4 regions of the Duganella dendranthematis genome follow, and region 2 is predicted to be linked to each of the others. Evidence: riboswitches for the same ligand, from Rfam matches in the RefSeq annotation. Region 2 holds a riboswitch; each other region holds the start of a gene.

Region 1 (7,741 bases), 920 kb from region 2:
GGTTTCGTCAAACGCCAGTTGGTCGGCCAGGTTGTCCAGTAATTGGTCGATATCATTGACTTCACCTGGCAGCACCAGGCCCAGATGGCGTTCCGGCAGCGAGCGCGTTTGTTTGGGTAGCGTGGCGAACAGCGGAATGTCGCGCAGCGAGGTGGCCACCATCTTGGCGTGGCCTTCGCTGGCGATGCGGTTAGCGATCACGCCGGCCATCTCCACTGGACCGTAGTCGCGCAGGCCGTGCACCAGCGCTCCGGCGGTTTGCGCCATCGAGCCGGCGTCGATCACCGCCATTACCGGCACGCCGAAGGCGCGCGCCAGGTCGGCGGAAGAGGGCGTGCCGTCATATAAACCCATGACGCCTTCGATCAGGATCACGTCTGCCTCAACGGCTGCTTGCGACAGCTGCTGGCTGCACAGTTCCTGGCCAACCATCCACAGGTCGAGCGAACGCACCGGTGCGCCGCTGGCGCGTTCCAGCAGCATCGGGTCGATGAAATCCGGGCCGCATTTGAACACGCGTACGCGCTTGCCTAGCCGGACCAGCTTGCGCGCCAGTGCGGCCGTGACGGTGGTCTTGCCTTGTCCCGAAGAGACGGCGGCGATCAGCAGTGCCTTTACCATTCGGTCCCCGCCTGCGCGCCGATGCCTGCCTTGAAGGCGTGCTTCACCACTGCCATTTCGGTGACGGTGTCGGCGATCTCGATGAGTTCCGGTGGCGCGCCACGGCCGGTGATGACCACGTGCTGTAATGCTGGACGCGCCAGCAGGTCGTTGATGACGGTATCGACGTCCAGGTATTTGTATTTGAGGGCGATGTTCAGCTCATCGAACACCACCAGGCCGATTTCGGGATCGGCGAGGAATAGTTTCGCCTGTTCCCACGCCAGCAGCGCCTTGTCGATATCGCGTTCGCGGTTCTGCGTCTCCCAGGTGTAGCCTTCGCCCATGGCGTGAAAGCTGATCTCCTCCGGGAAGCGGCGCAGGAAGCGTTCCTCGCCAGTCTGCAAAGCGCCTTTGATGAACTGCACCACGCCGACCTTCATGCCGTGGCCCATGGCGCGGATGGCCATGCCGAAGGCGCTGGAGCTTTTTCCCTTGCCGTTGCCGGTGTTGACGATGATGATGCCGATCTGTTTGTCGGCGGCGGCGATTTTGGCGTCGATGATCGCCTTCTTGCGTTCCATGCGCACGCGATGGCGTTCGTTGATGTCGTCGCTCATTGGGTTTCCTCTTTGGGGATGAATATCGTGCGCTTGCCGTGCTGGATAGCTTCGATAGGGTGGCCGAGATAGTCGCCGAGCAGGCCGGCCTGCATCACATCTTCTCGTGTGCCGGACAGCCAGCGGCCGTCACCCTTCAGCAGCAGCGCGTGGGTGGAAACGCTGTGCGCCAGCGTCAGGTCATGACCGATCATGACGGCGGTCTTGCCTTGTTCGCGGCACAGGCGCGCGAGGATGCTCATTACGCTGACCTGGTGCGCCAGATCGAGCGCGTTGGCCGGTTCGTCCAGCAGCAGCAGCGGCGTGTCCTGCGCCAGCATGGCGGCAATCGCTACCCGCTGGCGTTCGCCGCCGGACAGCGTACGCACGTCGCGCGACTTCAGTTCGGCAACTTCCATCGCTTCCAGCGATTGGATGGCGATGGCGTGATCGTCGCTATCTTCCCAGTAGCGGTTGCCGTGATACGGATGGCGCGCCGACAATACAGTTTCGATCACGCTGTAGGAAAAGGCGTCGCTGCGGCTCTGCGCCAGGAAGGCGCGCTGGCGCGCTAGTTCTTCCAGCGGCCATTCGGCCAGCGGACGGCCGTTTAGCGACACGTGACCGGCTTCCGGCGGACGCAGCCCCGCCAGCGCGCGCATCAAGGTGCTCTTGCCGGCGCCATTGCGGCCGATAATGCTCCAGCATTCGCCTTCGCGCACCTGCCAGTCGAGATCCTTGACCAGCTGGCGCTGGCCGGCGCTCAGTGAAAGTTGGTGGGTGCTGATCATCATTTGCGCAGGCGGTGCAGTTGGTACAGGAACACCGGCGCGCCGATCAGCGCGGTCACCACGCCGACCGGCAGCTGCTGCGGCGCGATGGCGGTGCGGGCCAAGGTATCGGCCAGCATCAGGAAGGTGCCGCCGCCGATGGTGGCGGCCGGGATCAATATGCGGTGATCGGGACCGACCGCAAAGCGGCAGGCGTGCGGCACGATCAGGCCAACGAAGCCGATGCTGCCGGCGCTGGTGACGGCGCTGGCGGTCAGTAGGCCGGAGACGAAGAACAGGCCTTTGCGCAGCGCGCCGACGCGGATGCCCAGCGTGGCGGCGGCTTCCGCGTGCAGCGCCATCACGTTCATGGCGCGCGCGTTGCGCAGGGCGAAGGCCAGGGAGGCGATCAGCACCACCCATGGCATCCAGCGCATCTGCGTGCCAGACAGGTCGCCGATGATCCAGAACACCATGCCGCGCAGGCGGCTCTCCGGCGCGATGGACAGCATCAGCGTCACCATCGCCATGCAGGCGGAGGACAGAATCGCGCCGGTCAACAGCAGCAGCGCGGTGCCGCCTTCCGCCGCCGTGCCGCCGCGCAGGTCGCGCCGGGCCAGCACATACAGCATCATCGAGACGGCGACGGCGCCGCCGAATGCGGCGGCATCCACCATCCAGGCGGCGCACATGAACAGCAGCGCGGCCAGCGCGCCGACCGAGGCGCCGGCGGACAAGCCAAGGACATAGGGATCGGCCAGCGGGTTGCGCAACAGCGCCTGCATCATCGCGCCGGCCAGCGAGAGCGCGGCGCCGGTGACGAAAGCGGACACCGCGCGGCTAAGGCGCAGGTCGAGCAGCGTGGCCGCCAGCGAGGCGGTCTGGCCATGCAGCAGCTCATTGAGCGCTGCGGGAATATCGGAAAACGGAATAGGGACCGAACCGGTCATGCCCGAAAAAATCAGGCCGGCAAACGCGAACAGCAGCAGGCCGGCCATGGTGATGGCGGCGCGCTGTTGCAGATTGCGGGAGAAAGAATGCATGCACTGCTTTCAAAAAGAACTGCCGGGACGGGAATTCAACCCCGGCAGGTTACACCATTATTTGTAGCCGTAACGCAGTCCGGCAAACACCTTGGAACCCGGTGTGACGTAGAAGCGCGCCAGATCGTATTGCTTGTCGCCGATGTTGTTCCAGCGGACCAGCGCCGACCAGTCACGCGTGAAGCTGTAGGTGGCGTACAGATTCACCAGACCGTAGCCGCCCAGGCGATTCTTGTTGGCCGCATCGTCAAAGCGGTCGCCGGAGAATTCCAGCTCCACGCCGGTCTTCAGCGCGCCGATGCTGTAGTCGGCGGTCACGTTGCCGTGCTTTTTGGCGCGACGCGCCAGGCGCTTGCCGCTGGTCTCGTCCTTTGGATCTTGCAGGTCAAGGTTGGCGGCCAGGTTGACGCCCGCCACGCGGGTCGCGCCGGCGATGGTCACGCCTTCCAGCAGCGCCTCGTTGACGTTGTAGACGCAGCTGGATTTGTAGCCGGCGTAGGGGCAAGGTGTGGTGCTGACCAGCAGGTCGGTCAACCGGTTGTGATAGTAGCTGGCGCTGACTGCATTGACGCCGTCATCCCAGCGCAGGCCGAGTTCCGCATTCTTGCCCTGTTCCGGCTTGTTGGCTGGATTGCCGTAGCCCGAGTAATACAACTCGTTGTAGGTCGGCGCGCGGAAGCTGGTGCCGTAGCTGGCGGTGGCGCGCAGCTGCGAGGTGATGTCGTAGCCGTAGCCGATCGAGCCGGTGTTTTTCGAGCCGTACACCGAGTTATCGCGGCGGATGCTGGCGTTCAGCAGGCTGGCGCCACGGCGCGCGTTGTAGGAAGCGGCCCACGCGTTGGTGGTGCGGTCGCGGTTCAGCGCAGTGTCGCCGTTGGTCGATACTTCTTCCTTGCGGTGATCGTACAGCAGTTGCAGCACGTCGGCGCCGATGCGCACGTCGTTTTGCAGCGTGATGTCGGTCTGCTTGGTGTCGATGCGCGAGTAACCGGCTGCGGCGGCGCTGCTCCAGTTTTGGCCCTTGTCCCGGCTTTCCGAATATTGCAGCAGGGTGTCGACGTTCGGCAGGAACTTGGCCTTGCCATAGACGGCGGCGGTTTCCAATTCTGCCTTGCTGCGCACATCGTAGGCGGAAGCGCCGCTGTCGTACTGCGATTCGAGTTTGCTGTGCAAGAACAGCGCGCCGGTTTCGTAGCCTGGGGCGATCTGCACGCCGAACTGGCCGGAAACGTTTTCCTTGTCGTAGCCGTCGCGGTCCGCGTTGTACGAGGTGATGCCTGGACGCGTGGCCGAGAAGCCGTCCGATTTTTCCTTACCCGCGCTGATGGCGTAGGTGAAGCTATGCTCACCGCCGGTGGCGCCGGACAGCGTGGCGTCGGCTTCGCGCGTCTTGTCGCTGCCGTAGCCTGCGAAGGCCGTCAGTGTCGGCGCGCCTTGGCCTTTCTTGGTGAAGATCTGGATCACGCCGCCGATGGCGTCGGCGCCGTACAGGGAGCTCAGTGGGCCGTAGACGATTTCGATATGGTCGATGGCGGTCAGCGGAATCGCGCTCCAGTTAGCGGCGCCGGTGGTCGAGGAGCCGATACGCACGCCGTCGACCAGTACGATGTTCTGATTGCTGTTGGCGCCGCGGATGTAGACGCTGGATGCGGTGCCGGCCCCGCCGTTGCGGGCGATCTCGATGCCGCGCTGGCGTTGCAGCAGGTCGACGATAGAACCGGCGCCGGCTGCGGCGATCTGCTCAGGGCCGATGGTGATGGTGTCGCTGATGACGTTGGCCAGCGGCTGTGGCGTGCGGGTGGCGGTGACGACAACGGCGTCGGTGGCGGTAACTGGTTCAGCGTGCGCATAGCAGGCGGCCATGGCGAATGCCAGCGACGTCAGGGTCGCAGGACGGGAAATACGAAGGGTCATGATATGTTTTCTATTAATGCCAACTGGCCGACGTCCCCGTGGGCCAATTGTGAACAGAAGCGCGGCATTGACGTCGCTTCCACCTGGTTTGGCCGGTATCCGGGCTGACAAGTGGCACCGCCTCACCTTCCCATGCCGTAGCACAGTGGTTGCTGGAGGAGGTTTGTCGCGCTGAACAAAGATTGCGACACTTGTTTACCGTTGCGGGGGCAGCACACGTTAGCGTTTTTGTATCGCTTCGTGTTTCCCGTTTAACTGCGCGCCTGGACAGGCACGCGAGCACCAAAACCCGGACATTATACGGGGTTCAGGGTCAACGTGGCGCCGTAAGCAATTTGATGGGCGGCTTGCGCGGCTTGCAGCCCCATCGCCGCAGGGGGAAGTCCGGCGTGGCAGGCGCTCAGCAAACGCATGGCGCCGGCGTGGCAGATGATGATGGCCTGGGCGTGCTGGCGCTGCACGTCTCTATAGAAGGCGCTGATCCGTTCGGCCATTTGCAGCACGCTTTCGCCGCCGCCGGGATGGTAGTGGACCATGTCGGCGGCCCAGGCGTCGATGTCGGCGCGCGGGATGCTGTCCCATGGCTGCATCTCCCATGCGCCGAAGTGCATCTCCACCAGGCGGCTGTCGTAGTGTGGCGTGGGCGTCAGGCGCGCGGCCAGTTCGGCGCAGCGGCGCAGGGGACTTGAGTAGATAGGCAGGCCGGCTGGCAGCTGGAGCGCGGCCAGTGTCTGTTCCAGCTGGCCCGGCGCGATGGCGAGGTCGGTGCTGCCGTAGCAGAAGCCCGGCGCCACCAGCGGCTGCGGGTGGCGGACCAATATCAGCTTCATACCGGCAGCGCGCCATGCTGGAAGCTGGCCAGCGCGCACAGGTAGAACATAACTTCAGTGACTTGCTGGACTGCGCCGAGGCAGTCGCCCGTGTAGCCACCGATGCGGCGCACGCATTTGCGCGCCAGCCACCAGGTGGCGATGGCGGCGACAATCACGCCGCTGACCAGCGCGGCCGGCGGCAGCCAGCGCAACTCAATGACTACCAGCGCCGCCACGATGGACGTGATGGCGGCGATCAGGAATTCGGTGCCGCGCATTTTTTGCGCCAGCGGCTTGGCCTTGCCTTCGGCGCGCGCGTAGTCGAGACGCCAGATCAGCGAGGTCGCCATCAGGCGCGAAAGGGGATGCGCCACCAGTAACGCACCGATGACGGCCAGCGGCGGCAGCATGGACAGCGTCACCAGCTTGAGGCCCAGCATGCAAATAGTGCCGATGGCGCCATACGCGCCGATGCGCGAATCCTTCATGATCTCCAGCACGCGCTCCGGCGTCATGCCGCCACCGAAGCCGTCGCACATATCGGCAAAGCCGTCTTCGTGGAAGGCACCGGTGGCATAGATGCCGACGGCGGTGGAGATGACCACCGCCACCGGGGCCGGCAGGAACCACGCAGCCACCGCGTACGCCGCGCCAGTGATCAGCGCCACCACCAGGCCAACCAGCGGGAAATAGCGCGAGGCCTGGTTGAGCCACGCAGGATCGAAACCCACCCAGCGTGGAATCGGCAGGCGGGTAAAGAACTGCAGCGCGGTGAAGAACAGGCGTAGCTGGTGCATGCTGTGTATCGGCCTTACTCGGACTTTTCGCTGACCTGGGCCGACTCGAAGGTGGCCATCTGGTTCAGGAAGTTGACGGCGGCGTGCAGCAGCGGCAGCGCCAGCGCGCAGCCGGTGCCTTCGCCGAGGCGCAGGCCGAGGTTCAGCAGCGGTTTGGCGCCCAGCGCGTCGAGCATTTGTTTGTGGCCGTTTTCGTCGGAGCAGTGGGCGAACACGCAGTAGTCCAGGATCGCGGGATGCATGCGGGCGGCGACCAGCAGCGCGCTGGTGACGATAAAGCCGTCGATCAGCAGGATCTTGCGCAGTTCCGCCGCCTTCAGCATGGCGCCGGCCATCATGGCGATTTCCAGCCCGCCGAAAGTGGCCAACACGTCTAGCGCCTCGGTGGCGTGAGCGTGCCTGTCGACTGCCGCCTCGATCACGCGTTGTTTATGCAGGATGCCGTCGGCCGACAGGCCGGTGCCGGCGCCGACGCATTGCGCTACCGGGATGCCGGTCAACTTGTGCATCAGCGCAGCGGCGGCGGTGGTGTTACCGATGCCCATTTCGCCGAAGCCGACCACATTGCCTTCCAGTTCTGACGCCAGCGCCATGCCGGCCGCCAGCGCGGTCTGGCACAGATCGCGGCTCATCGCCGGTTCGTTGGCGAAGTTGCGGGTGCCGTGCGCCAGCTTGCGGTCGGTCAGGCCGTCGCGTGGGCCGAAGTCGTGATTGACGCCGGCGTCGATGACGCGCAGCTCGCAATGGTTCTGGGTGGCAAACACATTGATGGCGGCGCCGCGCGCCAGGAAGTTCTCGACCATTTGCCAGGTCACGTCCTGCGGGTAGGCGGAGATGCCTTCTGCCACCACACCGTGGTCGGCGGCGAACACCAATATAGAAGGCTTGGTCAGTGCGATGTCGCGGGTGTTCTGGATCAGGCCGATTTGCCTGGCCAGTGCCTCCAGCACGCCCAGGCTGCCCAGCGGCTTGGTCTTGTTATTAATAGCGCGGTCGAGTTGGGCGGCGAGTGCTTCGTTATGAGTAGGGGAGATGGACATGAGGCTGCATATGAATCGAAGAATTTCGTATTCTACCCTTGCCAGACTGGCCGGCCCTTGTTATGATTCTGTCCCTCACGAAACAACACATGCAAATGCAGCGTTGAGTGAGGAAAAGAAGAGCTTGACGAGATGTACGAAACGCCTCATAATCTTGCCTCTTCGC
Region 2 (7,741 bases):
CCGACGCCCACCGCCACCAGCGGCACGGCCAGCGACATCAGCGGGCCGCCTTGCAGGAAGCTGGCCAGCAGCCAGCCAGCCGGCACCAGCGCGATCAGCGTCACCAGGCCGACGACGAAGATCGGCATATCCATTTCAGTGCGGTCCAGCACGGCGCCTTCGAGCTTGGCTTTGCGTGCGGTGTCCATGGCCGATTTCAGGCCGCCCAGGATAGGCTTGGCCAGGCCGGCCAGTGTGATGATGGCGGCAATGCCGATCACGCCGGCGCCGATCATGCGCACTTCCTTGGACCACACGCCCAGCGCGTGGCCGGCGGCATCAACGCCAGCGGCGGCCGGCGTCAGAGATGTCATCAGCGGCACTAGCACGCCCCAGGCGATGATGGTGCCGACGCCCATGGCGACACCGACCGTGATGCCCATCAGGTGGCCGGCGCCGATCAGCGCCAGCGAACTCGATGCACCGATGCCGGTGGCGCCGGCGCCGGTGCGGAAGTAGATCGACACTTCGGCCGCCAGCAACTTGGCGGCGGCGCCGGCGGCAAACAGCGCCGACGTCAGCGCGCCCCAGATCACGGCGCGCAGGCCAGCTTTGCCTTCAGCGGCGCCGGCACGCGAGGCCATGCCGACTTTCAGCACCTCGGCGGCGGCCACGCCTTCCGGATACGGCAGGTTCGATTGCGACACCAGCGCGCGGCGCAGCGGCACCGTGTACATCACGCCCAGCACGCCGCCGATGGCGCAGGCGCCAAAGGTCGGCCAGAACGGCACGTGAGCCCACCAGCCGATCATCAACAGGCCGGGCAGCACGAAAATCACCGACGCCAGCGTGCCGGCGGCCGAGGCGATGGTCTGCACGATGTTGTTTTCCTGGATGGTGGCATCCTTGAATGCGCTCAGCAGGGCCATCGAGATCACGGCGGCCGGGATCGAGGTGGCGAAGGTCAGGCCGACCTTCAGACCCAGGTAGACCTGGGCTGCGGTAAATACCAGCGTAATCAGAATGCCCAGAATAATGCCGCGAAGGGTGATTTCCTTCGGGTTGGACGGTGCAGCTATGCTCATCTTCAGCACTCCGGAGTTGTTGTTTGTATAATTTTGAAAGTAAGGCGCCCCATGATAAACGAATACCGGGCTGGTTAGCAGGTAAAATAGCAGGTTGTCAGAACGTTTTTGAAGGTCAGAGCATGTCGATACAATGGTACCCAGGGCATATGAACGCCGCCAAAAAGAAGGCGGCGGAACAGATGGAAAACACCGATCTGGTGATCGAAGTGGTCGACGCGCGCCTGCCCGAAGCCAGCACCAATCCGATGGTGGAGGAGCTGCGCAAGTTCCGCCAGCGTCCGTGCCTGAAGATCCTCAACAAGATCGACCTCGCCGATCCGGCCGCCACGGCGGCCTGGGTGGCGTACTACAACGCCCAGGAAGGCGTGACCGCGTATGCGATGACCACCAAGAAGCCGGCCGACGTGGCGCGCATTCCGGACTTGGCCAAGCAGCTGGCGCCGCATCGCGGCGTGCCGACCAAGCCGCTGCGCATCATGATCATGGGGATCCCCAACGTCGGCAAGTCGACGTTGATGAACGCGCTGCTGAAAAAACGCGTGGCCAAGGTGGGCGACGAGCCGGCCGTGACCAAGCAGCAGCAGAAGCTGTACCTGGACAAGAACACGGTGCTGGTCGATACGCCCGGCATGCTGTGGCCGAAGATCGCGCTGCCAAGCGATGGCCTGATGCTGGCAGCCAGCCACGCGATCGGCTCGAATGCGCTGATTGAAGAAGAAGTGGCGGAGTTCCTGGCCGGCGAGCTGCTGCTGCACTATCCGGAACTGCTGGTGGCGCGCTATGGCTTTAAAGACATCGAAACGTTTGACGCGATCGGCGTGGTGGAAGGCGTCGGCATGAAGCGCGGCTTCCGGCAGAAGGGCGGCGACCTGGATTACGAGAAGGCGTCGCACACCTTCCTGGGCGACTACCGCAGCGGCATCCTGGGCCGCATCTCGCTGGAGACGCCGGAGACGCGCCGCGTGCGGCTGGAGCAGCACGACGCTGAAATGGCAGCGAAGGCCGCCGAAAAAGCCGCCATCGCCGCCGAAAAAGCCAAAGCCGCCGCCAACGGCAAGCGCGGTACGTAATTAGCACCCAACCCGCAGGGCAGAGCAGGGGTCTGACCCCGTACGGGGTCAGACCCCGCGTCGGTTCGGGGTGCGGTGCAGAAATTTACGCCGCAGCCTGGCCGAAGCGGAAACTGCTCACGGCCAGGCCGCCCATAAACGCATCCTCGTGATACGGCATGGCGGCGGCTTCCTGCTCCGCCGCGCCCAGCACCACCATCAACGGTAGCAGATGCTCTTCACGCGGATGCGCCATGCGCGCAGCCGGCGCTTGTTCCCACTGCATCAACTGCGCCGCCCGCTCCTGCGGCGGCAGCGCCATGGTCTGCTGTAGCCACGCGTCAAACGCGTGCGAAGCGGACGCCCCGGCCGCATTGAACGCGCGCAGATTGTGAAAACTCAGCCCGCTGCCGATAATCAGCACACCCTGGTCGCGCAACGGCGCCAGCAAGCGGCCGATCTCCAGATGCTCCTTCGGATCGAGGCCATAGCGCAGCGACAGCTGCACCACCGGCACATCGGCGTTCGGATAAATCGGATACAGCGCGCTGAAGGTGCCGTGGTCGAAACCACGCTGGTCATCCAGCACCGCCGTGTGGCCGCCCGCTTCGAGCAGCTCCTTGACCTGCGCCGCCAGCTCCGGCGATCCCGGCGCGGCGTACTGCACTTCATAGGTATGCGGCGGAAAACCGCCGTAGTCGTAAATCATCGGCGGCTTGGGCGAGGACGACAGCATGAAATCGCGGCCCTCCCAGTGCGCGGTAATCACCAGCAGCGCTTTCGGCGTGACGCCGATCTGGCGCGGAATATCGCGCAGCGACTCATCCAGTTTGGCGTAAAGATGGCCAACCTGGTCCATCATGAAGGGCCATGGGCCGCCGCCGTGGGACAGGAAATAAGTAGGGAGTGTCATAGGAGTTCCTTTCATCCTTCACTATAAGTACGGCGGCCTCCCGTATCAATGGGGTAAATATAGATGGATCGTATCGAAATCCTGAATGATCGATGGCGCGCCTTGTCAGGCGTATAATGCCGGCTTCTGGTGCCCGCCTTGCGCAAGCAGGTGAGGTTAAACGGGAAACACAAAGCCGCTGTCGCCCTTCGAGCGCCGGCCAAGGTGTGCTGCCCCCGCAACGGTAACGCCGGCGTCATCGCCGTGCCAGCCCGGATATCGGCCAGATCAGGGGGAGGTCGCAGCGCGGCTTCCGTACACTTCCAGCTTGCGGGGACGCAGGCGGATGTCTCTTTTGAAAATGATAAACCATGAACGCCTCCGTACTTCGCCCGCGCCTGCTGGCCGCCGCTGTTTCCCTGTGCTTCGCCGTACCCTTCGCCGCCCAGGCTGACGATGCCGGCGCCGGCGCCGGCCTGACGTCGGTTGTCGTCACCGGCGCCCGTTTCGACGCCGAACCGTCGCTGGCGCCGATCGGCGCCACCATCATCAGCGCCGACGAGATCCGCCGCGCCGGCTCCAGCGACGTCAACGCGGCGATCCGCAAGATCGGCGGCGTGTACGGCCGCCAGAGCCTGGACGGCAGCCCGGATTACGGCCTCGATCTGCGCGGCTTCGGCACCAACAGCAGCCAGAACATGGTGATCGTGGTGGACGGCGTGCGCCTGTCGGAAAATGAATTGAGCAACGCCATTCTGTCGACCATCCCGATCGACACCGTGGAGCGCATCGAAATCCTGCGCGGCGGCGCCAGCGTGTTGTACGGCGACGGCGCCACGGCCGGCGTGATCAACATCGTCACCAAGCGTCCGGGCCAGTACAGCAGCCGTGGCAGCGTGTTCCTCGAAGGCGGCCAGTTCCACGCGGGCGAGGCGCGCATCTCCGCCGCCCAGGCCTGGAACGGCTTCGCCGCCGACGCTACACTGGACCACCAGCGCAGCGACAACTACCGCGACAACAATGAATTCAAGCAGACCAACTTTAGCGGCGGCGCGCAGTGGTACGCCAATGAATTCGACCGCATCGGTTTCCGCTACGAAGGCGCGCGCCAGGACATGCGCTTTGCCGGTTCGCTGACCGAAGCGCAATTTAAGACCAATCCGCGTCAGACCAACACCCCGGACGACAACGGCTCGCTCGACAGCGACCGCCTGACCGTGTCCGGCCAATACCGCCTGTTCGGCCATGATGTCGCCGCCGATCTGTCGTACCGCAAGAAGACCGTGGAATCGACCTATGTATTCGGCGGCTTCCCGTCGACCACCACCTACGACAGCAAGCAGCTGCAATTCTCGCCGCGCGTGCGCAAGCTGGGTGCGATCAACGGCATGGTCAATGAACTGGTGGCCGGCGTCGATTTCATCAAATGGGAACGCACCACGGAGTCCGGCTACTCGGCCGCTGACGCCAACCAGAAATCCAAGGCGATCTACCTGCGCGACGAACTGCGCTTCGATCCAGTACACGAAGGTCGCATCTCGGCCGGTGTGCGCCGCGAAATCTTCGACAAGGACTTCGTCGACCCGCTGGCCTTCGCCGGCTACAACGTGGTGCAGGGCCTGAACGCGTGGGAGCTGCAAGCCAGCTACATGCCGGTATCGAACCTGACCGTGTACGGCAAACTGGGACAGAGCTACCGCGTCGCCAACTCGGACGAAAATGCCTACACGCCGGTGTTCAACAAGCCGCTGGCGGCGCAACAGTCGCATGATGCGGAAGTCGGCGCCAGCTACGCCAACGCCACGCAGAAAGTCACTGCGCGCGTGTTCCGCAACAACCTGACCAACGAGATCTTCTACGATCCGACATTGAACGGCTTTGGCGCCAACACCAACCTGGATCCGACCCGTCGCCAGGGCTTCGAGCTGGATGCTGAGCAGCGCATCGCCGCCGCCTGGACCGTCAATGGCCACTATCAGCACGTGCAGGCCAAGTTCCGCGAAGGCGCCAACAACGGCCGCGAAATGGTGCTGGTACCGAAGAACGTGCTGACCGCGCGCCTGAGCTGGACCCCAGGCAGCGGCCAGACCGCCGATGTCGGCGCGCAGTGGGTGGACAAGCAGCGCTACGGTTCGGACTTCGACAACAGCTGCTCGGGCGAGATGCCGTCGTTCACCACGCTGGACGCCCGCTATGCGCGCAAGTTCGGCCAGTGGGAGTGGGCGGTGTCGGGCCAGAACCTGGCGGACAAGCATTACTTCTCGCAGGCGTTCAGCTGCAAGGGCGGGATTTATCCAGCCGATGGCCGCCAGTTGAAACTGTCGGCCCGCTATGAGTTTTAAAACCCGGTTCTAAGCAGGGCTTAAGGCTGGCTTAATACCCCGGCCAAAGCCTTGGAAAAGTGGTAATCTCCCCGCGTTTGCCACTTATTTCACACTTGAAGGATAGTTATGCGTCTGCTCAATTTGCTGCGTCCACTGATTGCCACCGTCGCCTTTATGGCCGCTGCCGCCGGCGCATCCGCCGCCGACTTCAAGGATGGCCTGGATTACAACTCGGTCAACGGCCCGGCGCCGGACACCGGCAAGAAAGTTGAAGTGCTGGAGTTCTTCATGTACCACTGCCCGCACTGCAACGCGCTGGACCCGGACCTGGCAGCGTGGGTCAAGAAGAACAGCGACAAGATCGTGTTCCGCCGCATGCACATGGGCGACGATCCGCAGGCCAAGGCGTTCTACACGCTGGAGTCGATGAACCTGCTGGGCAACGGCATGCATGAGAAAATCCTGCGCGCCATCCACGTCGACCACAACCGCCTCAACACCGATCAGGCTTTGCTGGACTTCGTGGTCAAGAACGGCGTGGACAAGGCCAAGTACCTGGAGACCTTCAACTCCTTCGGCGTGCAGACGAAACTGAAACGCGGCCAGCAAGTGGCAAATCAGTATAAACTCGATAGTGTGCCGGCAGTGGTCATCGACGGCCGTTACACCACCTCGCCAGCCGTGGCAGGCCATGGCCTGACCTCGGCGGCGGCCGCACATACGGCGATGTTTGCGGTGATGGATAGCCTGGTGGCGAAGTCGCTGCAGGAACGCGCCGGCAAAAAGTAATCAAGGAAGGACGGGTAGGGCAATGAAATTTCCACGCAACGATCGTGAAGAGGCCGAGCAGCAGGTCATGAAGATTTACAAGGAATCTTCGCCCGCGCTGGAGACCTTGTTTGAATGGTCCTACATCAACCACGTGGCGTGGAGTCTGGTGATTGTGTTCCTGGGCGTGATCCTGTGGATGGGCGTGGCCCTGGTGAACGCCGAGAACCAGCGCAATGCGCTGATCACCAAGCAGTGCCGCGACCCGATCTTCAAGACCGAGCTGGATAAAAAGTGCCTGCGCAGCGTGCAGTCGCGCGATCACTGGTGGGAACATCTGACGTATGCGATGTCCCACCTCAGCCCTGAGAAGTAAATGAAGCCGGTGCTCCTGGTGACCGGCAGCAGCCGTGGCATCGGCGCCGCGACCGCACTGTTGGCCAGCCGGCGCGGTTATGCGGTATGCATCAACTACGTCAGCAACGCTGATGCCGCCGAGCGCCTGCGCGCGCAGATCGTGGCGGAGGGCGGCGAGGCCATCGCGGTGCAGGCCGATGTCGGTATCGAGGCCGATGTGCTGCGGCTGTTCGCCACCACTGACACGCAACTGGGTCCGCTGACGGCGCTGGTCAACAACGCCGGCGTGCTGGAACAGCAGGGCAAGCTGGCCGATATGTCGGCCGAGCGCCTGCAGCGCGTTTTGAATACCAATGTCCTGAGCTACTTCCTGTGCAGCCGCGAGGCGGTGCGGCGCATGTCCACCGCGCGCGGCGGACAGGGCGGCGGCATCGTCAACGTCTCGTCCGGCGCGTCGCGCCATGGCGGTGGCAATGTGTACGTCGACTACGCCGCGTCCAAAGGCGCGGTGGATGTGCTGACGCTCGGCTTGTCCAAGGAAGTCGGCCCGGAAGGCATCCGCGTCAACTGCGTGCGGCCGGGGATTATCTACACCGAGATCCACGCCAGCGGCGGCGATGCGGACCGCGTCGACAAGCTGGCCTCCAGCGTGCCGCTGGGACGCGGCGGCCAGCCGGAAGAAATCGCCGAAACCATCCTGTGGCTGCTCAGCGAACAGTCCTCCTACGTCAGCGGCGCCATCGTCGACGCGGCCGGCGCGCGCTAGCGATCTTCAATCACAGCTTGAAAGTGCTTCAAGCGCTGGCCGCATTCCCCGGCCGCGCGTGCGCGTGCAGAATGGTGCATCCCCTCTACGAAAGGAAGCACCATGAAAGCTCTGATCTTTGCCAGCCTGCTGGCAGCTGGCGCGGCCCACGCCGACCCCGTGACCGACGCCGCCCGTACCTACGCGGCTTTCTGGAATACCGGCGACCCAGCGCTGGCGCGGCAAGCGCTGTCCTCCGACTTTATCGACCGCACGCTGCCGGCCGGCCGGGAGCAGGGCGTCAACGGTCCGCTACAAGCTTCAAAAGGATTTCGCGCCGCCGTGCCGGACCTGAAAGCGGAAGCTACCCATGTCGTGCCGAATGGCGACCTCGTGTCAGTGCGGCTGCACTTCACCGGCCATTTCACCGGCAAGTTCGGCGAGGTGCAAGGCAAGGGCCAGGCGATCGACTTCCAGGCCTTCGACCTGTATCACGTGGTGGATGGCCGCATCGCCGAGAACTGGCATCTGGAAGACAA
Region 3 (7,741 bases), 2.0 Mb from region 2:
CCAGCTGGCCTTGTGCACCACCAGCATCGGCGCATCCTCGGCCCAGCCGGCGGCGCGCAATGCGGTTTCCACCTTGTGCATCAGAGTGATCGACAGGAAGATACAGATGGTGGTGCGGTGCGCTGCCAGGCTGGCGAGGTCTTCGCCCTCCGGCATCGGCGTGCGACCTTCCACGCGGGTGAGGATGACGGTTTGCGTCACTTCGGGCAGCGTCATGGATTCGCCGGCGGCGGCCATCGACGCCATCGCCGACGATACGCCCGGCACCACCGACCATTCGATGCCGGCGTCGGTCAGTGGACGCGCCAGTTCGATCAGCGCGCCGTACAGCGCCGGGTCGCCGGTCTGCAAGCGCACCACGGTGGCGTGCCGGCTGGCCTGATCGATCAACCATGCGGTCATGTCTTCCAGCGTCATGTCCTTGGAGTCGCGGATGGCGCAGCCGGGCGGTGCGTACAGCGTGACGGCGTGGTCGACGAGCGATCCTGCAAACAGCACCGCGCCAGCCTGCGACAGCAGCTTCTGACCTTTGACGGTGATGAGTTCCGGGTCGCCGGGACCGGCGCCGACGAACCAGATTTTTCCAAGGGTGGTCATGCAGTGATTACTCCTGATTGTTTGAGTGCGCGCAGCGTGCTTAAGGTATCGAGCAGGGCGTCGACGCTGCGGGGCGCCGGGCCTGGCGGCAGCACGCCGAGGGCCACCAGTTCCGCGTGCAGCGCCAGTGCGGCCGGTGGACGCTGGCCGGCCGCTTGCAGCACGTCGGTCTGCGCGGCTAGTTGCTGCGCGGGGCCGGAGGCGATGCAGCGGCCGGCCGCCATCACGTGGATGTCGTCGGCCCAGCGCAGCGCGAAGTCGATGTCGTGGGTGGACAGCAGGATGGTGACGCCGCGTGCGGCCAGACGGTCCAGCAGTGCTGTCAATTCGGTTTGCATGGGGGCGTCGAGGCCTGCCATCGGCTCGTCCAGCAGCAGCACGTCGGGTTCCATCGCCAGCACGCCGGCGATGCAGACGCGTTTTTTCTGGCCGAAACTCAGTTGGTGGACGGCGCGGCGCGCGTGGCTGCGCAGGCCTACCGCATCCAGTGCGGTGGCGACGCGGTGGCGCACTTCGTACTCGTGGAGGCCAAGATTGAGCGGGCCAAAAGAGACGTCTTCTTCCACCAGCGCGGAGAACAGCTGGCGGTCCGGGTTCTGGAACACCAGGCCGACGCGGGTGCGCAGCGCGGTCAGGCCTTTGCGGCTGTAGTCGAACGGTTGGCCTCTCTGGCGCAGCGTGCCAGCGGTGGGACGCAGCAGGCCGTTCAGATGTTGCAGCACGGTGGTCTTGCCGGCGCCATTGGTGCCCAGCAGGGCGTAGCGGCGGCCTCGGTGCAGCGTCAGCGTGCAGTCGTCCAGGCCCGCGCTGCCGTCGGGGTAAACGTGGCTGACGGCTCGCAGTTCCAGCAGCGGCGCGCTCACAGGCGGTCTCCCAAGGCGATGGCCAGCATCAGCGCGCCAGCCAACACGGAAAAGGTAATTTGGCGGCCAGCTTGCGGATAGGCAGCGGGCAGGAAGCGCAACGTGCCTTGGTAGACGCGGGCATCCGCGGCAGTTTGCAGGGCGGCGGCGCGTTGCCATACCTGAATCGCCATCTGGCCGGCCAGCAGCCCGGTGGAGCGCCAGGCCTGGCGCCAGTTGCGATAGCCGAGACGCGCGGTTTGCGCGGTGATGCTTTCGTCCCACGCCTGGCGCATGACGAACAGCATGCGGTAGCACAGGACCATCAGATCGAGCAGCAGTTCCGGTGTGCGCAGCTTGCGCAGCAGCGCGAGCAGGTCAGGCAATGGAGTGGTCAGCACGAGGCCGAGCATGGCGGCCAGCATGGCGAACGAGCGCAGCGCCAAATGCTCGATGGTCGGCAGCATGGTGGTCGTGAGGTTCCAATGGCCGTTAGCGTCCGGGCCAAACAGCATTGTCAGGCAGGACAGCAGCAGGAAGCCGAGCGGCGGCAGCGCGACCGCGATGTAGCTGCGCAGCTGCACGCGCGCGCCGAGCAGCGCGGCCAGCACCAGCATGGCCGTCAGCACGGCGAATGCGACCGGACTGCGCGCCAGCCACGCCGCGACAAAGCCCGCCAGCGCAAACAGCGCCTTGGCCGCAGGCGCCACATCGCGCCAGCGGCTGGCGTAAGCCGACGATTCAATCAGCACGTTGATCCTGCGCCGATGCGGCCTTCGAAACGCGTTCGCGGGCGACGGAGAGGCCGAGCCAGAAGCCGATCACGCCCGCGCCGATGGCAGCTTGCAGCGCGAACAGCAGCGACGCGATTTCATCACTGGCCGGTTCGAATACCGGCGCAAACCACGGCTTGTAGCCCGGTGCGATATCGCCGATGGCGCGCTGCGCGCGGTCGTCCGCACCGGCAAACAGCGCCGGCGCTTCCCCGCCCGGATTGGCCGGCGGCGCGCTTACCAGCCACAAAGGCAGCACCGTTAGCGCCACGATGGCCAGCCATACCAGCACCGTACGGGCCTTCATGCGCCCCCTTCCGGGCGCCCAGCATCATCACCGGCAGCGAACGCAGTTCGTGCGCGTTGAAACGCACCATGGCGTTCACCACCAGCACCGTCAGCAAACCTTCGCTGATGGCGATCGGCACCTGCGTCAACGCAAAGATGCCGGCAAATTTGAAGAACGACACGCTAAACCCGCCCACCGCCGCCGGAAACGCCAGCGCCAGTTGTACCGACGTGGTCACATACGTCGCCAGATCGCCCAGGCTGGCCGCCATGAACACCGCCACCGAGCGTGAAAAGCCCATCGCCGCCACCGCGCGCAGCACGCCGTACGACACGAACGGCCCCACAATCGCCATCGAAAACACATTGGCGCCGAGTGTGGTCAGGCCGCCGTGCGCCATCAACAGCGCCTGGAACAACAGCACCACAAAGCCTACCGGCACCATCGCCACCGGGCCAAACAGCGCCGCGCCGAGGCCCACCCCGGTCGGATGCGAACAGCTGCCCGTCACCGACGGCAGCTTGAGCGCGGACAGCAGAAACGCGAACGCCGCCGCCACGCCAAGCAGCATGCGGCGTTCGGGATGCGCCTGCAGGTCGCGGCCGATGGCGCGCAGGCCCCAGGCCAGAAAAGGTAAGGAAACGGCTGCCCAGCCGAGCGCGTGCGCTGGCGGCAAAAAGCCTTCCATGATGTGCATTCGAAACCTCCCGTCGAATGGGCTGGATGGACACCAAGGCGGGAGCAGAGAGGACGGTCGACGAGGGGCGTGGGACAGGCGGCCGGGGTCGACAGCGGCTTCCCGTGACCCCGGGGAATGGTGCTGGACTTTTTGGGCCGGTATTCTGGCTCGCCTTCATCCTTCTCCGTGTCTTCCCGCGTGTGACGGCAGTGACGTGTAGACGGAGTCGTCTGGCTTACAGCAGCGGGGGCTGCACCGGATTTACACCGGTTTCCCGTTTAACGCCTTTACAACAAATGGCGCACCCAAGGGTCGCATCTTACACTAGCCGCCGGACGCGTGCCAAGCTAAACCCAAACCGCCCCGCAGCCGGTATCATTCATCCTGAATCGTCAAAAAGGGAATGTATGGCAGCGCTGGGGAAAGTCTATTTGATCGGAGCAGGGCCGGGAGCGGATGACCTGATCACCGTGCGCGGTGCGCGTCTGCTGGCGCAGGCCGACGTGGTGCTGTACGACGCACTGGTCACGCCTGAAATGCTGGCCCTGTGTGCGCAGGCCACGCTGATTTCGGTCGGCAAGCGCTCCGGCCAGCGCTCGACCGCGCAAACGCTGATCAACCAGCAACTGGTGGAATGCGCGCGGCAATATCAACTGGTGGTGCGTCTCAAGGGCGGTGACCCGATGCTGTTCGGGCGCGCCGACGAAGAGTTGCGCGCGCTGGAAGCGGAAGGCATCGAAGTCGAAATCGTGCCCGGCATCACCACCGCGCTGGCCGCCGCCGCCGTCACCAAACAGCCGCTGACCCGCCGCGGCGTGGCCCGCAGCGTCGCCTTCTTCACCTCCAGCACCGCACCGGACGAGCCGGACCATCCCGCGCTGCCGGAAACCGATACTCTGGTGCAATACATGGGTGGCCGGGAAGCAGCCGCGACCGCCGCGCGTCTGCTGGCCGAGGGCCGCCGGCCCGATCTACCGGTGGTGGTGGTGGAAAATTGCAGCCGCGCTGACCAGCGCATCCTGCGCCTGACGCTGGACGGTCTGGCCAACGGGCTGGATGCCGCGCAGGGTCCGGTGCTGGTGATGATCGGCGAAGCGCTGCAGCAACGTTCGCATCAGGCAAGTTGAAACGGCGCAAGAGAATACTGGTATTATGTACAGTGTTAGCCTGCGCACGCACGAACCAGCGCGCGCCCGGCGCAAGTAATCAAACCCGGCTATAGTGACGGGTTGACTCTAAAGGCCAAAAATCCCATGGAACAGATCCGCATCCGCGGCGCACGCACGCACAACCTGAAAAACATCAATCTTGACCTGCCTCGCAACAAGCTGATTGTGATTACCGGCTTGTCCGGTTCCGGCAAATCCTCGCTGGCGTTCGACACGCTGTACGCCGAGGGCCAGCGCCGCTATGTGGAATCGCTGTCGGCCTACGCCCGCCAGTTCCTGCAACTGATGGAAAAGCCGGATGTGGACCTGATCGAGGGCCTGTCGCCGGCGATCTCGATCGAGCAGAAGGCCACCTCGCATAACCCGCGTTCGACGGTCGGCACCGTGACCGAGATCCACGATTATCTGCGTCTGCTGTACGCGCGCGTCGGCACGCCTTATTGCATCAACCACCCGGACCAGGCGCTGGCCGCGCAAACCGTGTCGCAGATGGTCGACGCGGTGCTGGCCCTGCCGGCCGACACCAAGTTGATGATCCTGGCGCCGGTGGTGGCCAACCGCAAGGGCGAGCACTCCGACCTGTTTGAAGCGATGCAGGCGCAGGGCTTCGTGCGCTTCCGCGTGCAGAGCGGCACCCACGACGCCAAGATCTACGAAGTGGACGACCTGCCGAAGCTGAAGAAAACCGAAAAGCACACCATCGACGTGGTGATCGACCGCGTCAAGGTCAGCCCGGACATCAAGCAGCGCCTGGCCGAGAGCTTCGAGACCGCGCTGCGCCTGGCCGACGGCCGCGCCGTGGCCTTCGAAATGGACAGCGGCGCCACCCACGTCTACTCCAACAAGTTCGCCTGCAATATCTGCGGCTACTCGCTGCAGGAGCTGGAGCCGCGCCTGTTCTCGTTCAATAACCCGATGGGCGCCTGCCCGGAGTGCGACGGCCTCGGTCACATCGAGTTCTTCGATCCGAAGCGCATCGTCGCCTTCCCTAACCTGTCGCTGGCTTCCGGCGCCGTCAAAGGGTGGGACCGCCGCAACCAGTTCTACTTCGCGATGCTGTCCAATCTGGCGGCGTTCTACGACTTCGACCTGGATGTGCCGTTTGAAAAACTGCCGAAAGCGGCGCAGGAAGCAGTGCTGAACGGCTCCGGCAAAACCTCGATCCCGTTCACCTACATCAATGAGCGTGGCCGCACCGTGGTCAAGGAACATACCTTTGAAGGTGTGGTCAACAACCTGGCGCGCCGCTACCGCGAAACCGATTCGATGGCGGTGAAAGAGGAACTGTCAAAGTTCATCAACGAGAAAAAATGCCCATCGTGCGAAGGCGCGCGCCTGCGCATTGAAGCGCGCTTCGTCAAGGTCGGCACCGGCAAGCAGGAAAAGGCCATCTACGAGATCGCCGAGAAGCCGCTGCGCGAAACGCTGTCGTTCTTCGAGCAGCTGAAACTGAAAGGCGCCAAGAAGGACATCGCCGACCGCGTGGTGAAAGAGATCATCTCGCGCCTGCAGTTCCTCAACAACGTCGGCCTCGATTACCTGTCGCTGGACCGCAGCGCCGACACCCTGTCGGGCGGCGAAGCGCAGCGTATCCGCCTGGCGTCGCAGATCGGCTCCGGCCTGACCGGCGTGATGTACGTGCTGGATGAACCGTCGATCGGCCTGCACCAGCGCGACAATGACCGCCTGATCGACACCTTGCGCCACCTGCGCGACATCGGCAACAGCGTGCTGGTGGTGGAGCACGACGAAGATGCGATCCGCACCGCCGACTACATCGTCGACATGGGTCCCGGCGCCGGCGTGCACGGTGGCGAAGTGATCGCCGCCGGTTCGCTCAAAGACATCATGAAGAACAAGAAGTCGCTGACCGCCCAGTACCTGAGCGGCACGCGCAAGATCGAAGTGCCGTCCAAGCGCCACGTGGCCGATCCGGACAAGCAGCTGGTGATCACCGGCGCCACCGGCAATAACCTGAAGAAGGTCAACCTCAAACTGCCGGTCGGCCTGATGACCTGCGTGACCGGCGTCTCCGGCTCCGGCAAATCGACGCTGATCAACGACACGCTGTTCCCGGCGCTGTCGCGCCACCTGTACGGCTCACAGACCGAACCGGCGCCGCACGACACCATCAGCGGCCTGGAACACTTCGACAAGGTGATCTCGGTCGACCAGGCGCCGATCGGCCGCACGCCGCGCTCGAACCCTGCGACCTATACCGGTTTGTTCACGCCGATCCGCGACCTGTTCGCCACCGTGCCGACCGCAAAAGAGCGCGGCTACAGCGCCGGCCGATTCTCGTTCAACGTCAAGGGCGGCCGCTGCGAAGCGTGCCAGGGCGATGGCGTGATCAAGGTCGAGATGCACTTCCTGCCGGACGTCTACGTGCCATGCGACGTTTGCCACGGCAAGCGCTATAACCGCGAAACGCTGGAAGTCCACTACAAGGGCAAGAACATCACCGAGATCCTCGACATGACGGTCGAAGACGCGCACGAGTTCTTCAAGCCGGTGCCGGTCATCGCCCGCAAGCTGCATACGCTGCTGGACGTGGGCCTGGGCTACATCAAGCTGGGTCAGAGCGCGACCACGCTGTCGGGCGGCGAGGCGCAGCGCGTCAAGCTGTCGCTGGAACTGTCCAAGCGCGATACCGGCCGCACGCTGTACATCCTGGACGAACCGACCACCGGCCTGCACTTCCACGATATCGACCTGCTGCTGAAAGTGATCCACCGCCTGCGCGACCAGGGCAACACGCTGGTCATCATCGAGCACAATCTCGATGTGATCAAGACCGCCGACTGGATCGTCGATCTGGGACCGGAAGGCGGCGCCGGCGGCGGCAAGATCATCGCCAGCGGCACGCCGGAAGAAGTGGCGGCCAATCCTGCCAGCGTCACCGGCAAATACCTGGTACCGCTGCTGAAATAAAATGAAACGGGATCTCGCCCCCACCCGCCTCGATCACATGATCGACATCGTCCACTTGCATACGCTGGACGAGCAGCGGGTGGCGACGGCGATCCCGTTTTTGTCGCTGCTGCGCTCTTCCCATCCCACGCCCGTTAGCAAGGGCGTGCTCAAACCATCGTGCTGCGTGATCCTGCAAGGACACAAGCGCGTGCACCTGTCCGACGAAGTGCTGAACTACGGCCCCGGCGAATATCTGGTGGTGTCGGTCGACATGCCGGCTTCGGGCCACATCATCAGCGCCACGGCCGACAAGCCCTACCTGCTGCTCAACATCGAGCTCGATCCGCAAGAGATTGCGGCCATTGTGCTGGAAGCGAAAATCACCATCGATTCCGAACAGCCGGAGCGCGGGGCATTTATCGGCCAGACCGATGACGCCTTGCAGGAATCCTTATACCAGCTGGTGCGCTTGCTGCAAG
Region 4 (7,741 bases), 460 kb from region 2:
TTGGCGGAGTTCTAATGACTTTTTGGCAAAATTCAGTATGATGGAGGCTGCATCGGCATTCGAACCCGGGAAAAGGACAGCGCATGGATTGGACTTCTGGCTACGTTTCGGACATTGAATACACCTCGGGCTTTTACCGCGAACAAAGCCCCGCCTGGCTCAACTTCGTGTGCCTGCTGAACGGCATTGAGCCGGTCGATTTGCAGCAGCCCTTCACCTATTTTGAACTGGGCTTCGGCCGCGGCCTGACCGCCCAGCTGGTGGCCGCCAGCCATCCCAACGGCCAGTTCTACGCGGCCGACTTCAACCCGGCCCACGTGGCCGGCGCCAGCGCGCTGGCAAAACAGGCGCAGCTGTCCAACCTGACGCTGCTGGAAAACAGCTTCGAAGAACTGGCCCACGGCCAGGCCAAGGCCGCGCTGCCGCAGTTCGACTTCATCACGCTGCACGGCATCTACAGCTGGGTGACAGCGGAGAACCGCCGGCACATCGTCGACTTCATCGGCCGCTACCTGAAGCCGGGCGGCGTGGTCTACCTGAGCTACAACGCCATGCCGGGCTGGGCGCCGGCCTTGCCCTTGCAGCGGCTGCTGGTGGAATATGCCGACGCCTTCCCCAACCGCAGCGATGTGCAGATCAAGGGCGCGACCGAATTTGTCGGCCAGCTGGAGGCCGTCAAAGCCGGCTACCTGAGCGCCAATCCCGGACTCAAAGTCCGGCTGGACAGCCTGAAAACCGCCAGCCCGCACTATCTGGTGCACGAGTATCTGCACAAGCACTGGCAGCCGCTGTTTCATGCCGACGTCGCGCGCGACCTGGCGGACGCCAAGATGACGTTTGCCGGCCCGGCCGACCTGGCCTACGCCTATCCGATGGTGTTCCTTAACGACGAGCAGCGGCAGCTGATCGAGCGCCTGCCCCATCCGGAAATGCGCGAAACGCTGAAGGACTACCTGCTCAACACCAGCTTCCGCAAGGACGTCTTCGTGCGCGGCGCCCAGCACATCGGCGCGCGCCGCCAGAGCGAACTGCTGGCGCAAGTTGGCCTGGCGCTGACCGTGCCGCGCCCCGCCGCATCGGCCAAGATGAAATTGACGCTCGGCGAAGTGAATGGCCACGAGGCGCTATACAACGTCGTATTCGACACGCTGGCGCAACGCCCGCATACGCTGGCCGAACTCCAGCAATTGCCGGCGCTGGCGGGACAGAATATCCACGCGCTGGCGCAGGTGGCGGCCTTGCTATCGGCCTCCAACCAGGCGGTGTTTTACTTCCCTGTGCCGGACAGCGCCGATCACACCGCCGCCGCGCGCCTGAACGCCGCGCTGGCGGCGCAGACCCGATATGGCGACGAACACCAGGCGTTATGCGCGCCCTTGCTCAGCAATGGCATCGCGGCCAACTTCCTGGAACGGTTGTTCCTGGCGGCGATTCATCAGCAGGCCGAATTGACGCCGGAAAGCCTGGCGGGGGTGGCCTGGCAGATCATGGCGCCGAGCGGACGGCGCTTGCAAAAAGATGGCGTCACGCTGCAATCGGAGCAGGAAAATCTGGCGCTTCTGGAGATCCACGCCAAAGGCTTCCTCACGATCGGCCTGCCGCTGTGGCGCACGCTGCAAGTGCTGTGAAGCGAGGTCGCGTTGGCCTGTGCCTGATCTTCATATCGGCCCGCGCCTCCGGCAACCAGGGCCTCCTCGACTGGATCGCCGCGTTGCCGGACTTCTCGCTATTCCGCTGACGGCCGCGCGCCGCGCGTCCACGCGAAGGCATAAAGCGCCAGGGTCAGTGTCACCATGCCGACGCCCAGTAGTTCCAGCCCGTCCTCGGCCACTTGGCAGCGGACGCAGACCTTCGACATCAACAACTGCAAGCCGCTGACGGTGCACAGCACGATAATCGGCCAGCCGATGCGGTGGCGGAATTGCTGTATCGCCTGCTGGCCGGCGGTGACCGAGATGCGCGCGGTGGCGTAACCATCCAGCGCATCGGTGAACGCCATCCCCAGCACAAACGCGCCGGCCACCTGCAATGCGCTCCAGCTGCCGCCACCCAACTGGGTGGCGGCGTAACCCCAGGCCAGCGACTGCAGGATACTCTCCACGCCTAGCGCAAACAGCATGCCGATGCCGAACGCGGTCAACGGCCGCACCGCCGTCAATGGCGCCAGCAACCGCGCGCCGATGGAATTGACGCTGCGCGCCTGCATGGGCCGCAGCAAGGTGCGCGCATTCAGCGCCGCCAGCGCCAATAATAAAATCCCCGGCAGCCATTCCAGCCAGTCCATCGCATGCAGAAAACTGGAATCCGGCTGTAGCCAGACTGATGCCAGATCGGCCAGCGCCACGATCAGCAGCACGGTCAGGCCGTGGCCCAGCGCGAACAGACCGCCCATCCACGGCGCGCTGGCCGGCTGCGCGCGCATGGTCAAACCGTCGATGGCGGCCAGGTGATCGGGCGCCAGGCCATGGCGCAAACCAAGCAGCAAGGCCAGTTCGATTGTCGGAAGTGCTTCGTTCATATACAATCCTTAATGCAAGTTAGTTGCGTTAATTATAGAGCTGATCCGGTCCTGGCGCTTGGATGCCATGACAACGGCAAGGGCATTCGGGTAGAATTCGGCTTCATACGTGAATGGTGCCCTGCATGCTTGTCAGCTGCGGGGTGAAACGGGAAGCCGGTGACGCGCACGATTTGCATCGTGCGCCAGTCCGGCGCAGCCCCCGCTGCTGTAAGCCTGACGACGTTGACCGAACGCCACTGCGCATCGCGCGGGAAGGCAAGGACAGCGAAGGATGAAGGCCAGCCAGAAGACCGGCCAGTCACGATTAATGCGCCAGGCCCGGGGTGTGGCTTTGCCTGTTAGATGTTCGTCGCTCTCCGTATGCATCACTGCCATCGCACGCTTTGCCGCGTGTGTGTTGGTGCGCGCCTGCGTCTGCGCGACGGATTCCGCCAACCATTCATCATAGAGATGTTGTCATGACCGATTCCAGGCACTCCGCCAGTACGACCACCATTGCCGTTATTGTTTCCCTGCTGTGCGCCGCCGGCGCCTTTGCCCAACAGGCCGACGAGATGCAGACCGTCACCGTGCAGGGCACGTCCACCAGTCCCGCACTGGGACTGGCGCGCCAGAGCGGCACCGCCAGCCGCCTCAATCTGACGGCGCAGGAACTGCCGGCGAGCGTCGACATCCTCAGCGCCGACACCATGCAGGCGCGTGGCGACCTGCTGGTGAAGGATGCGGTCACCCGCAGCACCGGCCTGACCGACATCAGCTCACCCGGCAATGGCGTGGCCTATTCGGCGCGCGGCTTCACTGGCAACGGCTCAATCGCCTTGCTGGAAAACGGCCAGCGCCCGCAAGTCGGTTCCGGCACCGCCACGTATCCGGCCGACCCATGGGGTTATGACCACATCGAAGTGCTGCGCGGTCCGGGATCGGTGGTGTACGGCAGCGGCACCACCGGCGCCACCATCAACGCGGTGCGCAAGGCGCCTAGCCGTACCAGTTCATTTGAAGCGATGGCCGGCATCGGCGGCGGCGAAGCGGTACGCGCCGGCGTCGGCGGCACCGGCGCGCTGGGCGAACATGGCGCCTTCCGCATCGACGCGTATGCGGACCACAGCGACGGCTTTATCGACCGTGGCGACTCGCGTCACGGCAAGCTGCTGACCAGCGTGCATTACGCGCTGACGCCCGATCTCGACCTGGATATGCAGCTCGACCATCTGGAGCAAAAGCCGCAGCGCTACTTCGGCACGCCGCTGGTGAATGGTGGCTTGTCGCGCGCGCTGCGCGACCAGAACTACGATGTCAGCGACGCCGATATCCACTTCGTTGACGACAAGGCGCAGGCGCGCCTGACCTGGCGCTATTCGCCGGCGCTCACCATCAGCAACGAGCTGGCCTACATGAAGGCGCGCCGCAACTGGCGCAATGCCGAGTACTATCACTACGACGCCAGCGCCAATGTGGTCGAGCGCAGCGACTATATCGCCATCCATCACGATCAGGAACAGACCGGCAACCGCCTGGAAGCGCGCTGGAACAACGGCGCCAATCGCGTGGCGGCCGGCTGGGAAGCGGCCGTGATCAACTTCCTGCATACGAATAACTCGCCGTACGGCGGCTCGTCCACCGTGGCGCCGACCGGCTTCGATCCCGGCGTATTCGATAGCCCGGACCCGCTGCTGCCGAACTTCTCGACCCACACCGTCACCACCGCCTTCTATGTGGAAGACGCCTACAGCATCAACGATAGCCTGCTGTTGCTGGCCGGCCTGCGCCATGACCGTTACAAGGTTGATCGCGTCAGCCTGCTGGGCGCGGCCGGCTTCAGCTCGACGCTGCAAGCGAACGCCGCGCGCCTCGGCCTGACGTGGAAGCTGGCGGCTGACACCTCGCTGTACGGCCAGGTGAGCACCGGCAGCGATCCGGTCACCAGTTTGCTGTCGCTCAATCTGGCCAATAGCCGCTACAAGCTGACATCCGCGCGCCAGGTGGAGGCGGGCGTCAAGCAATCGCTGGCCGGCGGCAAGGCCGAATGGACGGCGGCGCTGTACCACATCAGCAAGGACGACATCATCACGCGCGATCCGACCAACCCGGCGCTGTCGGTGCAGGGTGGTTCGCAGACTTCGCGCGGCGCGGAAGTCACGGCCAGCGTCGCGCTGGCGCAGGCCTGGCGTCTGGAAGCAAATGCTGCTTACACTGATGCGCAGTTTGACCAGCTGCTTGAAGGCGGCAACCAGTCGCGCGCCGGCAATCGACCGTCCGACGTGCCGAAGGTGTCGGCCAACTTGTGGCTTAACTACCGCTATCGCGGTTGGCGCGCATCGGCCGGCGTGCGCTATGTCGGCGAACGTTTCATCGACAACGCCAACAGCCAGACAATACCTGCCTACACGACGTTCGATGGGTCGCTGGGCTGGAACTACAGCCGCAATGTGCTGGTGCAGCTTAACCTGCGCAACCTGACCGACAAGCTGTATGCCAGCACCTCGTACAGCGACAGCCAGTATCTGCTGGGCGATCGCCGCCATGCCGAGTTGACCGTGCAGTGGCGCTACTGATCATGGGCTCCTGGAAGCGTCAGCTGCACCTGTGGCACCGCTGGCTGGGCATCGTGCTTGGCTTGCTGGTGCTGCTATGGTTCGGTTCCGGCATCGTCATGATGTATGTGCCGTATCCGTCGCTGACGGAGCAGGAACGCATGGCGTGGCTGCCGACTATCGATGCGCGCCAGGTGCGGTTGAACGCGTGGGATGCGTGGCACGCCGCCGCGCATCCCAATCGCGCCGATGCCGCCGCGCCGGAGGCGTTGCCGGCCGAAGTGCGCATGACCACCGTCGCCGGCCGTCCGGCCTACCACTTCAAGGCCGACGGCCATTGGCTATCCGTCTGGGCCGATACCGGCCAGCCGGTGCAGGTCACGCCGGCACTGGCGATGGCCAGCGCGCGCAACGCCGCACCCGGCGCGCAAGCACTGTCGGCGGAGCTGATCGACATCGACCAATGGAGTTTCGGCAGCCTGCAACATCACCGCCCGCTGTACCGCGTCCAAGCAGACGACGCGGCGGGCAGCCTGCTGTACATCTCCAGCCGCACCGGTGAACTGGTGCGCGACACCACGCGCAGCGAACGCGCCTGGAACTGGGCCGGATCGGTGATCCACTGGATCTACTTCACGCCCTTGCGCACGCACGGCCAGCCCTGGCGACAGGTGGTGATGTGGACTTCGGGCGCGGCGCTGTTGCTGGTGATGCTCGGCATGGCGCTGGGCATTCAGCGCCTGCGCCTGCGCCGCCGTTACGCCGGCGGCCGGCGCTCGCCATATCGCGGCTGGCAAGCATGGCACCACTGGCTGGGCCTGAGCGTAGGCGCGTTGATGATGACATGGCTGTTCAGCGGCTGGCTGTCGGTCACACCGTTCGACTGGCTGTCATCGCCGGGCATCACGGCGCAGGACCGGCTCGCATTCGCCGGCGGCCCGCTGACCCGCGACGACCTGTCAATCTCAATAGCCTACACGGTGCGGAAGCATCCCGGCGCAATGGAACTGACATGGCTGCGTGTTGATGGCCAGCTTTATCTGAGCACGCTGGGGCGCACGCAGCGGCGCCTGCTGGACGCACATACCGGCGCGCCAGCAGGCCCGATCCCACAAGCGCGCCTGCTGCACGCCATCCAGGCCATGCGTCCCGGCGCGCAACTGCAATCCGTGGAAACGCTGACCAGCGAAGACAGCTACCACTACAGCCACCACAACACCGCTGTGCTGCCGGTATTACGCGGGCGCTTCGCGCTGGCCGACGACACCACGTTCTACATCGACCCCGCCCAAGGCCAACTGGTTGGCTATTCCGACCGCAACAGCCAATGGAACCGCTGGCTGTTCAACGGCCTGCATCAACTGGACTTCGCCGCCGTCTTGCGCGCGCGGCCGCTATGGGACGTGCTGGTCATCATACTGTGCCTGCTCGGCGGGACGGCAACGCTGGCCGGCATGGTGCTGGGCTGGCGGCGCTTGCGCAGGCGCTAGGGTTAGGCGTGGCAGCGCGACTGGCTGGCCGGTGCTTTCCACTTTGGCAGCGATAACGCAAAATGCTCGGTCAACCCCTGCGAGATGGCGATGCTGGCGGCCTCGGTGCGGCTGCTGGCATTGAGCTTGACCATAATGGATTTGACGTGAAACTTCACCGTTTCGGCGGCGATATCCAGCTGGCGTCCGATCGACTTGTTGCACAGGCCTTGGGCCAGCAGCTGCATCACATCGTCCTCGCGGGTGGTCAGCGTGTTACGGCCCGGCAAATGGGCCTGCCGCGCCAGCTCGCTGCACAGGAAGAAATCGCCGCGCGCTACGCTCTTGACGCCGGCAATAAAGTCCTCGACCGAGGCGGTGTTCAGGATCACGCCATGGATCCCATGGCGGAACGCGCATTCGATGGCGTGGTTGCGCGCGCTAGCCACCACCACCAGCACGCGCGCCCCGGCATAGGTCTGCGCGCCGGTGGCGAGGTGTTGCGATAGCGTGGGAACGGCGGCGCCGTCCACCACCAGCACCTGCACCGGTTGCGGTGTGCCCCCGGTGTCGACCTGGACGATGTCGCCAGCCTGCTGGAGCGCCGCGCAGGCGCCGGCCTGCAACAGCGGTTCGCGGATCTGGACGGCGACATGGATGAGCGACTTGGCTGCGCTGATGTTCATTGCAATTTCCTGGCTATTAATGAAGGCATGCCGCTATCATCGCCAGTCAGCGCTACCGCGTCGAGTTAGCGCTTGTTGTAAGTTGTGAGCCGCCGGTTTCCGGCAGGTGCACGGTGGCGATCAGCGCCGCCACGCTGGTGGCGGCGATGCACCAGGCCGGCGCCATCGGGTCGCCGGTGCGGGCGATCAGCCAGGTGACGACAAACTGTGCGCTGCCGCCAAACAGCGACACCCCGACCGAATAGATCAGCGCCAGCGCCGAGGCGCGCTGGGCGGCCGGGAACAGCTCGCAAATGGTGGTCAGCACGGCGCCGGCGGTGAGCGCGGTCAAAAACGCCAGCGTGGCCGAGATGAGTTGCAGCGCCATCGCGTGCGGGTGGGCGATCAGCCAGCTGAACATCGGCAGGCAGACCAGCGCCGTGAGCAGGCGCGGCCAGAACATCAGCGGCCAGCGGCCATAGCGGTCGGCCAGATGGCCGCCCAGCAGCGCGCCGACCAGCATGGTGAGACCGGTGGTGATGGCGGCTTGCA

The links. A riboswitch is a leader RNA that binds a small molecule or an ion and turns the genes downstream of it on or off. The one in region 2 is predicted to bind cobalamin.
Region 1: it holds a riboswitch for cobalamin, as region 2 does, so the genes downstream of both, HH213_RS14830 (TonB-dependent receptor domain-containing protein) here and HH213_RS19155 (TonB-dependent receptor) in region 2, are expected to answer to the same signal.
Region 3: it holds a riboswitch for cobalamin, as region 2 does, so the genes downstream of both, HH213_RS10000 (energy-coupling factor ABC transporter permease) here and HH213_RS19155 (TonB-dependent receptor) in region 2, are expected to answer to the same signal.
Region 4: it holds a riboswitch for cobalamin, as region 2 does, so the genes downstream of both, HH213_RS17010 (TonB-dependent receptor) here and HH213_RS19155 (TonB-dependent receptor) in region 2, are expected to answer to the same signal.

The regions. Positions count from the first base shown of each region.
Region 1 is NZ_CP051684.1:3,261,293-3,269,033, forward strand. Features, by position in the region: gene HH213_RS14810 (cobyrinic acid a,c-diamide synthase CobB) at 1-621, opposite strand, end outside; gene cobO (cob(I)yrinic acid a,c-diamide adenosyltransferase) at 615-1,220, opposite strand; gene HH213_RS14820 (ABC transporter ATP-binding protein) at 1,217-1,990, opposite strand; gene HH213_RS14825 (FecCD family ABC transporter permease) at 1,990-3,012, opposite strand; gene HH213_RS14830 (TonB-dependent receptor domain-containing protein) at 3,070-4,926, opposite strand; cobalamin riboswitch at 5,000-5,228, opposite strand; gene HH213_RS14835 (histidine phosphatase family protein) at 5,223-5,756, opposite strand; gene HH213_RS14840 (adenosylcobinamide-GDP ribazoletransferase) at 5,753-6,535, opposite strand; gene cobT (nicotinate-nucleotide--dimethylbenzimidazole phosphoribosyltransferase) at 6,550-7,575, opposite strand.
Region 2 is NZ_CP051684.1:4,181,927-4,189,667, forward strand. Features, by position in the region: gene HH213_RS19140 (OPT family oligopeptide transporter) at 1-1,064, opposite strand, end outside; gene ylqF (ribosome biogenesis GTPase YlqF) at 1,214-2,137, shown strand; gene HH213_RS19150 (DODA-type extradiol aromatic ring-opening family dioxygenase) at 2,223-3,029, opposite strand; cobalamin riboswitch at 3,140-3,310, shown strand; gene HH213_RS19155 (TonB-dependent receptor) at 3,380-5,350, shown strand; gene HH213_RS19160 (thiol:disulfide interchange protein DsbA/DsbL) at 5,459-6,121, shown strand; gene HH213_RS19165 (hypothetical protein) at 6,144-6,476, shown strand; gene HH213_RS19170 (SDR family oxidoreductase) at 6,477-7,223, shown strand; gene HH213_RS19175 (ester cyclase) at 7,326-7,741, shown strand, end outside.
Region 3 is NZ_CP051684.1:2,178,548-2,186,288, forward strand. Features, by position in the region: gene cobM (precorrin-4 C(11)-methyltransferase) at 1-597, opposite strand, end outside; gene HH213_RS09985 (energy-coupling factor ABC transporter ATP-binding protein) at 594-1,460, opposite strand; gene cbiQ (cobalt ECF transporter T component CbiQ) at 1,457-2,191, opposite strand; gene HH213_RS09995 (energy-coupling factor ABC transporter substrate-binding protein) at 2,181-2,519, opposite strand; partial or broken gene HH213_RS10000 (energy-coupling factor ABC transporter permease) at 2,608-3,198, opposite strand; cobalamin riboswitch at 3,317-3,504, opposite strand; gene cobA (uroporphyrinogen-III C-methyltransferase) at 3,588-4,307, shown strand; gene uvrA (excinuclease ABC subunit UvrA) at 4,434-7,280, shown strand; gene HH213_RS10015 (AraC family transcriptional regulator) at 7,282-7,741, shown strand, end outside.
Region 4 is NZ_CP051684.1:3,722,650-3,730,390, forward strand. Features, by position in the region: gene HH213_RS17000 (class I SAM-dependent methyltransferase) at 84-1,628, shown strand; gene HH213_RS17005 (HoxN/HupN/NixA family nickel/cobalt transporter) at 1,727-2,518, opposite strand; cobalamin riboswitch at 2,616-2,834, shown strand; gene HH213_RS17010 (TonB-dependent receptor) at 2,980-5,076, shown strand; gene HH213_RS17015 (PepSY-associated transmembrane domain-containing protein) at 5,079-6,545, shown strand; gene HH213_RS17020 (response regulator transcription factor) at 6,548-7,210, opposite strand; gene HH213_RS17025 (MFS transporter) at 7,263-7,741, opposite strand, start outside.